Regions from separate parts of the Oerskovia sp. Root918 genome, predicted to be linked through region 1. Evidence: predicted binding sites of a transcription regulator. Region 1 holds the regulator's gene; the other holds the start of a gene.

Region 1 (5,546 bases):
GTCGGAGACTGGGAAGGGTCCGGGCTCGCACCCGCGCTGGGCGGCGTGTCGGACGAGAATCCACCGTTCACCGCGACGACGCCTACGCCGACAGCCGCGATGGCCACGACGCCGACGGCCGCCGCGACCAGCGGTGATGCTGCGATGAAGGCGGCGATCCCTGTCGCACCGGCCACGGCCGCCCCTGATCCGGCAGCCACGGCACCGGTCGCACCGGCGGCGGCTGCGGCTCCCACGGCCCCGCCCGCCCCGGCACCTGCGGCCGTGGTTCCACCGGCTGCTCCGGCCGTCGCCGCTGCGCCTCCCCCGGCCCCGACGGCACTGCTCCCCCCTGCCGCGGCACCACCGGAGGTACCTGCTGTCGTCCCGGAGGCGCTCGCCGAGGCCCCGGTTCCCGCACCGGCTCCGCCCGCGACGGCACCGCCGCCGACGATCGGGAGCGCGTGCCCCACCAGCCCGAGTCCCGCGACCCCGAACACCAGGGGCGCGATCACCGCACGCATGCCGTGCGAGACGTCACCGAGCTCGAGCACGAGCCCTCGGCACTCGCCACAGCCTTCGAGGTGCGCGTCGACCTTGGCGTTCTCCCGCTTCGCGAGCCCTCCCCGGACGTAGGAGCCGAGCAGCGGGTTGACGACCTCGCACCCCTCGCTCGCCGCTCCCGTCAGGTGCTGCTGGAGGTAGGCCTGACGCAGCCCCTCTCGCGCGCGGTAGGCGAGGGCCGAGACTCCGTTGGCCGACAGCCCGAGCAGGGGCGCGATCTGGGCCGGGTTCATCTCCTCGACCTCGGTGTACCAGAGGACGGCCTGCCACCGCTCGGGCAGGCCCTGGTAGGCCTTGGTCACGATCGACCGCTCGAAACCCTGCAGGGTCGGGTCCTCGGTCGAGGCCATGGGGCCGAACGCGGTCTCGAAGGTCTCGACGTCGTCGGTCGGCTGGGTGCGCCTGACTCCGTTCACCAGGTCGTACGAGAGGCGGCGGACGACCGTGAAGAGGTAGGCACGGAACGTGACGTCCGGTCCCCCGCCGGTCTGCAGGATGCCGAGGACCTTGGCGAACGCCTCGGACACCACGTCGTCCGCGTCCGAGGTCGAGTGGACGTACTGGCGCGCCACGGTACGGGCGGCAGCGGCGTGCCGCTCGTAGAGTGCACCGAACGCGGAGTGGTCGCCACCGCGCACGGCGGTGATCAGCTCGGCGTCGCTCGTCGAAGCGCCGTCCGCGTACGTCTCGACCTGGGTCATTCCCTCGCCCCTGACTGCGCCTCGTGCAGTTGAGGCTCCTCTCGCTCATAGTAGACGTCACGAACCCCAGTGTTTTCAACGTCTCACGGGCGATATGCGCTGCTTGTCCTATCCTCGCAGGGGCGATCCTCGCGAACCGCCCGGACCTCCGAGCGGATGAAACCAAAGTGCTCGGTCGGTATCGCGTCATGAGTGTCGGCCTGAGGGGTCTCATGGGTATGGACCTACGACCTGGCTACCCCCAGCCAGCCGTCGACTCGCTGCTCGCCGAGTGGCAGGCGGCGAGCATGGACTCCGTCTGGCTGCGCCCCGGCGACTGGTACCACCCTGCGGTGGAAGCGTTGGCCGAGGCGCTGACGGACGGACGCCCCACGGCCCCTGCCGCCGACCGGCTCGGCGAGGCTCGGGGGCACGTCGGCATCAGCATGGGCGAGACGATCGACGACCTCGCGTGCCTGTTCGGCGCCTGGGGCACCCAGCCCGAGCTCGACACCCTGCGCGCCCTGAGCACCGGATGGGTCCGCGGCAACGAGCCGAGCCTCCTGGTCCCGCTCACGACCGACCCGCGGTCGGGCCTGGCCACCCCCGAGTACCTCGTGCAGCGTCTGCGTGAGACGTACGGCGCGGGCGAGCGCAGCGGACGCCCCGCGTCCCGCACCCACTGCCTGCTGCTCGTGGACGTCGCGGTCGACCGGATCGACGGTTGGCAGAAGGTCGCGCGCGCGGCCGCGATGGGCAAGATCTTCACCGAGGTGTTCGGCACGGGCCATCCCGTCGCGACGCTCGGTGGGGGCGTCTACGCCGCGCTGTGCGAGCGCGGCGCGGACCTCGAGCCGGTGCGCTCCGAGCTGCGGCACCGGATCGAGCGCACCGCGCTCTCCTACGGCGTCACCGCGGTGCTCCGGCGACCTCCGCGCGTCTGGGTCGAGCCGCTCCCGACCGCTCACGCGGGAGCCGCGTCGCTCCTCCAGGCGCTCGGGCGCTGAGAGACCTTCCTCCTCGAGGCGCCGTGTCCCCGGAAACACCTCGACGCCCGTCGTCCGGCGAGGGACGAGCAGGGCGTCGAGGGGGAACGCGCGAGGGGTCGGGACTCGCTCAGCGAGGAGCGTAGGTGAGGCAGTCCGCGTGGTCGGCGCCCAGGGGGCCGGCTCCGACGCGGATCGAGGAGGCGTTGCACTCGAGCGACTCGTTGTGGGCGCACTCCCCGCGCTGGCAGGCGCCGACGTGGGCGATGACCTTCTCGAGGCCGCCCTTGGCCGTGAGCGGGATGAACGTGGCGCACTCGGCCTCGCCGCCGTGGGCGGCGATCGTCACGGCACCGGCGTGGCAGCCGTGCTCGTGGTTGTATCCGCAGCCGTCGATCGAACACTCGACGACCTGGGGCAACTCCATCAGGCTGCTCATGGGACTTCTCCTTGCTCGAGGGACAGGGGCAGATCAACCGTGCATTTCCTTCACGGTATTCCTTGATGCAGCCCTTGTATAGGAAGCAAGGCCTCACTCACTTCGGCGGAATTCCGCCATTTTTACGTCACACGAACCGCGCGTAAATGCGAAGAGAATCGCGTTCGACCCGGCATTTCACGCGTCGCGACGCGGGGCTCGGCGCGATCAGTCCCCGCGCCCGGGCCGCCAGAGGACGAGTGCCCGGGTCTCCGTGCCCTGCCCTGCGACGGTTCGTCCGGCGTCCTCCGGGCTGCCTCGCCGGACCCGTCGGCCGCGCGGGACCATGACCACGTCGCCGCTGACCCCCGCGGCGAAGACTCGCCCGCCCTCGAGCCGCGCCGAGAGCGCGTCGAGCCGGGACTGGAGCCGGTCGACCTGCTCCTCGAGCGCGAGGATGCGGCGGATCCCGGCGAGGTTGACGCCCTCCTCCTGGGAGAGCCGCTGGACCTCGAGGAGCTTCGCGACGTCGCGCTGGGAGTACCGGCGCCCGCGCCCCATGGTGCGGCGCGGGGTCACGAGCCCCAGCCGGTCGTACTGGCGCAGCGTCTGCGGGTGCATCCCGGCGAGCGCCGCCGCCTGCGAGATGGCGAGCACGGGGGCGTCGTCGTACGCGTTGAACGGCATCTGTGCCGCTGCCGCTCCGGACTCTTTCCTGACCATGCGTCCTCCTCTCACCATTCTGCTCTCGGGGGGTGGCGCTCGACGAGGCCTGCGGGGGCCTCGTCGAGCGCGGGTCCTGCTACTCCGCGGCGCGTCCGAACAGGTCCGAACGCACGTCGCTCTCGCCGTCTGTCGCTGCCGCGAGCTGCTCGACCGCTTCCTTGGCGGCCTTCGAGAGCTTCTGCGGCACGACGACCTGGATCGTGACGAGCAGGTCTCCGGTGGCCTTGGCGGTCTTGACGCCCTTGCCCTTGACGCGCAGCGTGCGTCCGGACGGCGTGCCCGCGGGGACCTTGACCTTGACGGGCTTGCCGTCGAGCTGCGGGACCTCGATGGTCGCGCCGAGCGCTGCCTCGGCGAACGTCACGGGGACCGTGAGCCGCAGGTTGTGCTTGTCATCGACCGAGAACACGGGGTGCGGCGTGACGTGCACCGTGATGACCAGGTCGCCCGGCGCTCCGCCCGCGACGCCCGGACGGCCCTTGCCACGCAGGCGGATCTTCTGGCCGTCGCGCACACCGGCAGGGATGCGGGCCGTGACGGTGCGGCCTTCGGTCGAGACGGTGACGGTCGCGCCCTCGACGGCGGGCCGGAAGCCGAGCGTCGCGGACGAGTGCACGTCGGCACCGGCCTGCGGCCTTGCCGCGTTGGGACGGAACCCGGTCTGGGCTCCCCCGCCGCCGAACATCGACCCGAGGATGTCCTCGAAGCCTCCGCCTCCGCCGGTCTGCGTGGAGTACCGCACTCGGCCTCCCCCGCCACCGCCACCACCGCCGCCGAACATGCCGCCGAAGATGTCCTCGAACCCTCCGGCCCCGCCGGCGGGCCCGCCGGCTCCTGCGGAGAAGCGGGCGCCCCCGCCGGCCATGGCACGGATCGCGTCGTACTGCTGGCGCTGCTCGGCGTCGGACAGGACCGCGTAGGCCTCGCCGATCTCCTTGAACTTCGCCTCGGCCTTGGCGTCACCCTGGTTCTGGTCGGGGTGGTAGGTGCGGGCCAGCTTGCGGTACGCCTTCTTGATCGCGGCGTCGTCGGCATCCTTGGGGACGCCGAGCGCGGCGTAGAAGTCCTTCTCGATCCAGTCCTGACCGGTCAAGGCGCCTCCTCTCGTGGTGTCACCGGCCGCGGGCCGGTGGTCGTCTGCTCTCTGAAGTCTTGGTGTTCGTTCAGTCGTTCGCTCGTTCTGTCGTTCTGTCGTGCGTCAGGTCCCGGGGACCTGCTCTCCTGGCCTGCCCGACGGCGGAGCGTCACCTTCGCGCAGAAGGTGCGCTCCGTCGTCGGGCAACCGGGAACGTGGGTGCCCGGCCCCGGAGGACCGGGCGCCCACGACCGTCCTACTCCGGTCCGACGACCGAGACGCGCGCGGCGCGCACGACCTTCTCGCCGATCCGGTAGCCCGGCTCGATGACCATGTTGACCGTGGCCGACGTGGCCTGCGGGTCCACCTGGTGCATGAGCGCCTCGTGGACGTTCGGGTCGAACTCCTCGCCCACGACGCCGTACCGCTCGATGCCGAACTTCGCGAGGCTCGCGTCGAGCTTGTCGGAGATCGCGACGAACGGTCCGTCGAGCTCGCCGTGCTGGCGGGCCCGGTCGATGTCGTCGAGGACCGGCAGGAGCGCGGCCAGGACGTCCTCGACGCCCTTGACGCGCGCGGCCTCCTGGTCACGCAGCGACCGGTTGCGGTAGTTGGTGAAGCTGGCCCGCTCACGCTGGAGGGCGTCGAGGTGGGCAGCTGCCTCGGACTGCGCAGCCAGCAGCGCTGCGTCGTCCCCGGCCTCACCGGTGGGCTCGAAGTCGAGCCCCGCCAGCGGGTCGTTCTCGGCGTCGTCACCTGCCGAGCCGGCCCCCTCGGGGGCAGCCTCCTTGGGCTGCCCCTCTGGGGTCACCTTGCGCTTGTCCGTGAAGTGGAAGGGCTGGTCCTCGGAGCCGTGCTCCTCGGGGCCCTGGGCGTCGCTCGTCACTTCTTGTCGTCCTCGTCCACGATCTCCGCGTCGACGATGTCCTCGTCGGGCGCGAACGGGGCTCCGGCGGCCGCAGCGGCGTCGGCGTCAGCCGCGCCCTGGTTGCCCGCGGCCTGCTCCTGCTCCGCCGCGGCGTAGAGCGCCTCGCCGATCTTCTGGCTCGAGGCCAGGAGCTTCTCGTGGGCCGACTTCACGGCCTCCGCGTCGGTGCCCTCGAGCGCCGTCTTGACCG
Region 2 (5,546 bases), on a different contig from region 1:
AGCGACGCCGTCGGGCAGGAGGATCCCCTGCCCGACGGCACGCACCTCACCGGGCCGTCACTGCTGGACGCGGAGCTCGAGCCCTTCGCCCTCGACCTGCGAGCGGTCGACCACGATCGTGTCGCCGTCCGCGATCTCGCCCGCGAGCAGCTTGCGCGCGAGGCGGTCGCCGATCTCGCGCTGCACCAGGCGGCGCAGCGGGCGTGCTCCATATGCGGGGTCGAAGCCCTCGAGCGCGAGCCACTCGCGTGCCCCGGCCGTGACCTCGAGCGTCAGACGACGGTCCGCGAGCCGCTCGCCGAGCCGGTCGACCGCGATGTCCACGATCCGTCCCAGCTCGTCGAGGTTGAGCGGGTCGAAGATCACGACGTCGTCGAGCCGGTTGATGAACTCGGGCTTGAAGCTCGCCCGCACTGCCGACATGACGCCCTCACGCTTGGCCGCGTCGTCGAGCAGCGGGTCCACGAGGAACTGCGAGCCCAGGTTCGACGTCAGCACCAGGATGACGTTGCGGAAGTCGACCGTGCGGCCCTGGCCGTCGGTCAGGCGACCGTCGTCGAGCACCTGGAGCAGGATGTCGAACACCTCGGGGTGCGCCTTCTCGACCTCGTCGAGCAGCACGACCGAGTACGGCCTGCGCCGCACGGCCTCGGTGAGCTGGCCGCCCTCCTCGTAGCCGACGTACCCCGGAGGGGCACCGACCAGGCGCGAGACGCTGTGCTTCTCGCTGTACTCCGACATGTCGATGCGCACCATGGCGCGCTCGTCGTCGAACAGGAAGTCCGCGAGCGCCTTCGCGAGCTCGGTCTTGCCGACGCCCGTGGGGCCGAGGAACAGGAACGAGCCCGTGGGGCGGTCGGGGTCGGCGACGCCTGCGCGGGAACGTCGTACGGCGTCCGACACCGCGGCGACCGCAGCCTTCTGCCCGATCAGGCGCTTGCCGATCACGTCCTCCATGTGGAGGAGCTTCTCGGACTCGCCCTGGAGCATGCGGCCCGCGGGGATGCCGGTCCACGCGGACACGACCTCGGCGATCTCGTCCGCACCGACCTTGTCGGCGATCATCGGCGCCTGGGGCGGCGCCGTGGCGGACTCGTCGCTGTCGATCGACGCCTCCTCCTGCTCGGCCGCCTGGAGCTGCTCCTGGAGCTGCGGGATCTCGCCGTACTGGATGCGCCCCGCGGTCTCGAGGTCGCCCTCGCGGATGGCCCGCTCGACCTGGACGCGCAGCTCGTCGAGCTTGGCGCGCAGGTCGCCGACGCGGTTGTGGCCCGCCTTCTCGGCGTCCCAGCGCGCGGTCAGCGCAGACAGCTCCTCGCGGCGGTCGGCCAGGTCGGCACGCAGCTTCTCGAGGCGCTCGCGCGAGGCGGGGTCGTCGGACTCGGAGAGCACGACCTCCTCCATCTCGAGGCGCGTGACGGCGCGCTGGAGCACGTCGATCTCGATGGGCGACGAGTCGAGCTCCATGCGCAGGCGCGACGCGGCCTCGTCGACCAGGTCGATCGCCTTGTCGGGGAGCTTGCGGCCCGTGATGTAGCGGTCCGAGAGCGCGGCGGCAGCCACGAGCGCCGAGTCCGCGATGGTCACCTTGTGGTGCGCCTCGTAGCGCTCCTTGAGCCCGCGCAGGATCGCGACGGTGTCCTCGACCGAGGGCTCGCCCACGAAGACCTGCTGGAAGCGGCGCTCGAGGGCCGGGTCCTTCTCGATGTGCTCGCGGTACTCGTCGAGGGTCGTCGCACCGACCAGGCGCAGCTCGCCGCGGGCGAGCATGGGCTTGAGCATGTTGCCCGCATCCATGGCGCCCTCTCCGCCCGCGCCCGCACCGACCACGGTGTGGAGCTCGTCGATGAAGGTCACGACCTCGCCGTCGGAGGACTTGATCTCCTCCAGGACGGCCTTGAGCCGCTCCTCGAACTCACCGCGGTACTTGGCGCCCGCGACCATGGCCGCGAGGTCGAGCGAGATGAGCTTCTTGCCCTTGAGCGAGTCGGGGACGTCGCCCGCGACGATGCGCTGGGCCAGCCCCTCGACCACGGCCGTCTTGCCGACGCCGGGGTCACCGATCAGGACAGGGTTGTTCTTGGTGCGCCGCGACAGGACCTGCACGACGCGCCGGATCTCCGAGTCGCGCCCGATCACGGGGTCGAGCTTGCCCTCGGCCGCGGCCGCGGTGAGGTCCTGGCCGTACTGCTCGAGGGCCTTGTAGGTGCCCTCGGGGTTGGGGCTCGTGACGCGGCCCGAGCCGCGGACCGCGGGCAGGGCCGAGCGCAGCGCGTCGGCGCTCGCCCCGGCGTCCGTGAGGATCTGCGCGGCGGGCGAGGAACCTGCGGCGATGCCGATGAGCAGGTGCTCTGTCGAGACGTACTCGTCCCCCATGCCCTGGGCCTCCTTCGAGGCCAGGTCGAGGGCGGTCGACGTCGCGCGCGACGCCGTCGGCTGCGCGACGGCCGATCCGCTCGCGGTGGGCAGCGAGACGAGCGCCGCGCGCACCTTCTGGCCGATGGCCTGGGCGTTCGCGCCCACGGCGTCGAGGAGCCCGACGGCGACGCCGCCCTCCTGCGTGAGCAGTGCGGCAAGGAGGTGGACGGGTTCGAGCTGGGGGTTGCCGGCGGCCGAGGCGGTCTGGATGGCCTCGCCGATGGCCTGCTGGGACATGGTGGTGAACTTGGTGTCCATGGGGTCTCCGGTACTTCTGGGGTCTGGGTCTACCTGGATCAACGCGACCAAACTTGAGCGTATTCCACTCAAGTCTGTCCGTCATGTCGGCAACTGTGTCTGACGGCTGCCGTACCAGCCGGTGGTTCCCCTTTTCTCGTCCCGTGATCCACGGGATGCTGGGGGCGTGACTACACGACGGCTCGAACCTTCCGCCACCCTCGCACCGGACCGCGGCGCCCGCACGACGGCACCGGCCCACCCGGGAGACCAGCTCTCCTCCGACCTCGCCACCGGGGGTGCCCTGTGAACCTCGCACTCGTCGCGATCGTGGTGATCGTGCTCCTCGGGCTCGTCGTCATCGGGCTCGTCACCTGGCTGCTCCTGCGCCCCCGCAAGGCACCCGTCGCCCAGCCGTACGGGCACGGCGCCCCCGTCGAGGGGTACCCGGCACAGCCTCCGTACCCCGGGCAGCCGTCGTACCCGGGGCAGCCGTCGTACCCGGCGCAGCCTCCGCACGCGGTCGAGGCCGGGGCCCAGGCCGTCCCGGTCGACCAGTACGCACCGCAGCAGACCCCGCCGGCCCCGCCCGGACCGCCTGCGCCGGCAGCCGGGCAGCAGTTCGCACCGCCGCACGCGCCGGCCCCGCAGGTTCCCGACGTGCCCGCCTCCGCGGTCCCGCCGGCCGCACCGGTCGCACAGCCGGAGGCGCCGGCGCAGTACGCGCCCCCGGCTGCCCACCCGCAGCCCGCGCAGACCTGGACGGCCGAGGTCACCGAGCCCTGGACCGAGCAGGCCGACGACTCCGAGCTCGACGAGACCACACGCCTGCGCGAGGACCTCCGCCCGGCACCGCCCGCGGCGCCTGCTGCTCCTCCGGCTCCGCCCGCGAGCCCCGCACCACCCGCCTGATCCGCGGCTCCCGTCCGGCGAGCAGGGCGGGAAGCTCCCGCTCGCGAGGCGGGAGCGACCGCGCGAACCCGGTCGTACCGACCGAGGGCAGCCCTCTCGGAAGGGGCTTCAGGACGAGCGAGGCACGCCTCCTCGCTCGTCCTGACAGGGCACCCCGCAAGGGGCACAATGGCGGCACCGCGATACCGCCCGAGTACGCGGGCGAAGGGCTGCACCATGACGAACGGCTGGCACCAGGACGTCCTCGGCCCCGAGTGGGTCGCCCGCACGCTCGACCTCCCCGACGGCGACACCGCGACGCTCGTCCGCAAGGCGACGCCTCCCGCGGGAGGTGAGCGCCGCCGTCGGGCCGTGCTGTACGTCCACGGGTTCGTCGACTACTTCTTCCAGGCCCACCTCGGGGACGCTTTCGAGGACCACGGCTACGCGTTCTACGCGATCGACCTGCGGGGCTACGGCCGCTCGCTCGCGCACTGGACCGAGGCGGGCAAGGACCCCAACATGGTCGACGACCTGAGTGTCTACGCCCAGGACCTCGACGCCGCGGCCGCCACGATCCGTGCCGAGGGCCACGACGAGCTCGTCGTCGTGGGGCACTCGACGGGCGGTCTCGTCACGAGCCTGTGGGCCAACGCACGACCGGGCAGGATCGCCGCGCTCGTCCTCAACAGCCCGTGGTTCGACCTCAACTCGAGCTGGTTCGACCGCGTGGTCTCCACCCGGGTGATCGACGTCGTCGGGCGCTTCGCCCCTCGCCTGAAGGTCGGGTCGCTCGACGACGCCTACGGGCAGGCGCTGCACGCCGGAACCGGAGGCGAGTGGGACTACGAGCTGGGCTGGAAGCCCCACGAGGGCTTCCCCGTCCGGGCCGGCTGGCTGCGCGAGATCCGCCGCGGGCACGCGCAGATCGCGCGCGGGCTGCACATCGAGTGCCCCGTGCTCGTCCTGACCTCGACACGGTCCGGCCCGAACAAGGGCTGGCACCCCGAGGTCATCACCACGGACAGCGTCCTGGACGTCCAGCACATCAAGGACCGCGCCCCCGGGCTCGGCGACGACGTGACGCTCGTGGAGATCGAGGGCGGCGCGCACGACCTGGTCCTGTCCCCCGAGCCGGCGCGCAGCGCGTTCCTCGACGAGGTGTTCGGCTGGCTCGACAGGCGGCTGCCCGGCTGATGCGCGGCCGCCCGGATGCGCGCTCCTCGTGCCGGCTGATGTCGCGCCTCGTCCCCGGTCGGTCGATGGTGAGCAGGTCGATGGTGAGCAGGGGGACTCGATGAGTGGGATGAGTGGGCGGACACGAGCGGCGCGCAGCGGGTTCCTCGTCCTGACGTTCACGGCGACCTTGACCGCCTGCGGGCCTGCTGGCGACCTGGGCTTCTACAACTCGAGCGCAGGGGACGTGACGGTCTCGACCGGGGACGAGGAGTTCGAGGTCGCCTCCAGCGAGGGAGCGGTCCTGCTCGACTACGGCTGCACGCCGGGCGACATCACGATCGAGCTCTCCTCGGGGCAGGTCGTGCTGGTCTCCGGGCCTGTGTGCCCAGAACAGCAGGTCGTCATCCGCGACGACGAGGTAGACCTGGAACCCGCACCGGACCGGACCTAGCCGAGGATCAGGCGAGGTCGCGCCGGCCCGGCTCGTCCGACGGCACGAGCGACCACTCGCTCGCCGGGGACACCGAGATCACGGCCCCCGCGATCACGGGCGCAGCGGTCGCCCGACGCTCGAGCGCGTCGATGCGCTCGGCGACCACGTGCTCGTCGTCGTCCCCCACGAGGTCGACGCTCGCGACCAGGTAGAGCGAGCGCGGACCCACGTACTCGAGACGCAGGTAGGTCACCCGGTCGACCTCGGGGTCGGCCAGCAGCTCGCGCAGCGCGGCGTCGCGCGTCGCGGCCCCCGCGGGCTCGCCCACGAGGAAGCGCCGGTTGCGGTCGATCAGGATCCACGAGATGACCCCGAGGATCAGGCCGAC

What was found. The regulator HspR, encoded in region 1, represses chaperone genes until heat shock. The targets are predictions, from matches to a motif close to AAGTTGAGTCNNNNNGACTCAACTT.
Region 2: a site for HspR is predicted at 2,727-2,751, ahead of clpB (ATP-dependent chaperone ClpB). Genes of this name have one in related genera too.

The regions. Positions count from the first base shown of each region.
Region 1 is NZ_LMJG01000001.1:268,232-273,777, reverse strand. Features, by position in the region: gene ASE27_RS21105 (sigma-70 family RNA polymerase sigma factor) at 1-1,244, opposite strand, end outside; gene ASE27_RS01200 (hypothetical protein) at 1,463-2,230, shown strand; gene ASE27_RS01195 (DUF1540 domain-containing protein) at 2,340-2,648, opposite strand; gene ASE27_RS01190 (heat shock protein transcriptional repressor HspR) at 2,856-3,350, opposite strand; gene ASE27_RS01185 (DnaJ C-terminal domain-containing protein) at 3,430-4,446, opposite strand; gene grpE (nucleotide exchange factor GrpE) at 4,685-5,314, opposite strand; gene dnaK (molecular chaperone DnaK) at 5,311-5,546, opposite strand, start outside.
Region 2 is NZ_LMJG01000015.1:164,565-170,110, forward strand. Features, by position in the region: gene clpB (ATP-dependent chaperone ClpB) at 58-2,676, opposite strand; gene ASE27_RS20325 (hypothetical protein) at 2,962-3,567, shown strand; gene ASE27_RS16000 (alpha/beta hydrolase) at 3,784-4,743, shown strand; gene ASE27_RS16005 (hypothetical protein) at 4,844-5,176, shown strand; gene ASE27_RS16010 (cation diffusion facilitator family transporter) at 5,184-5,546, opposite strand, start outside.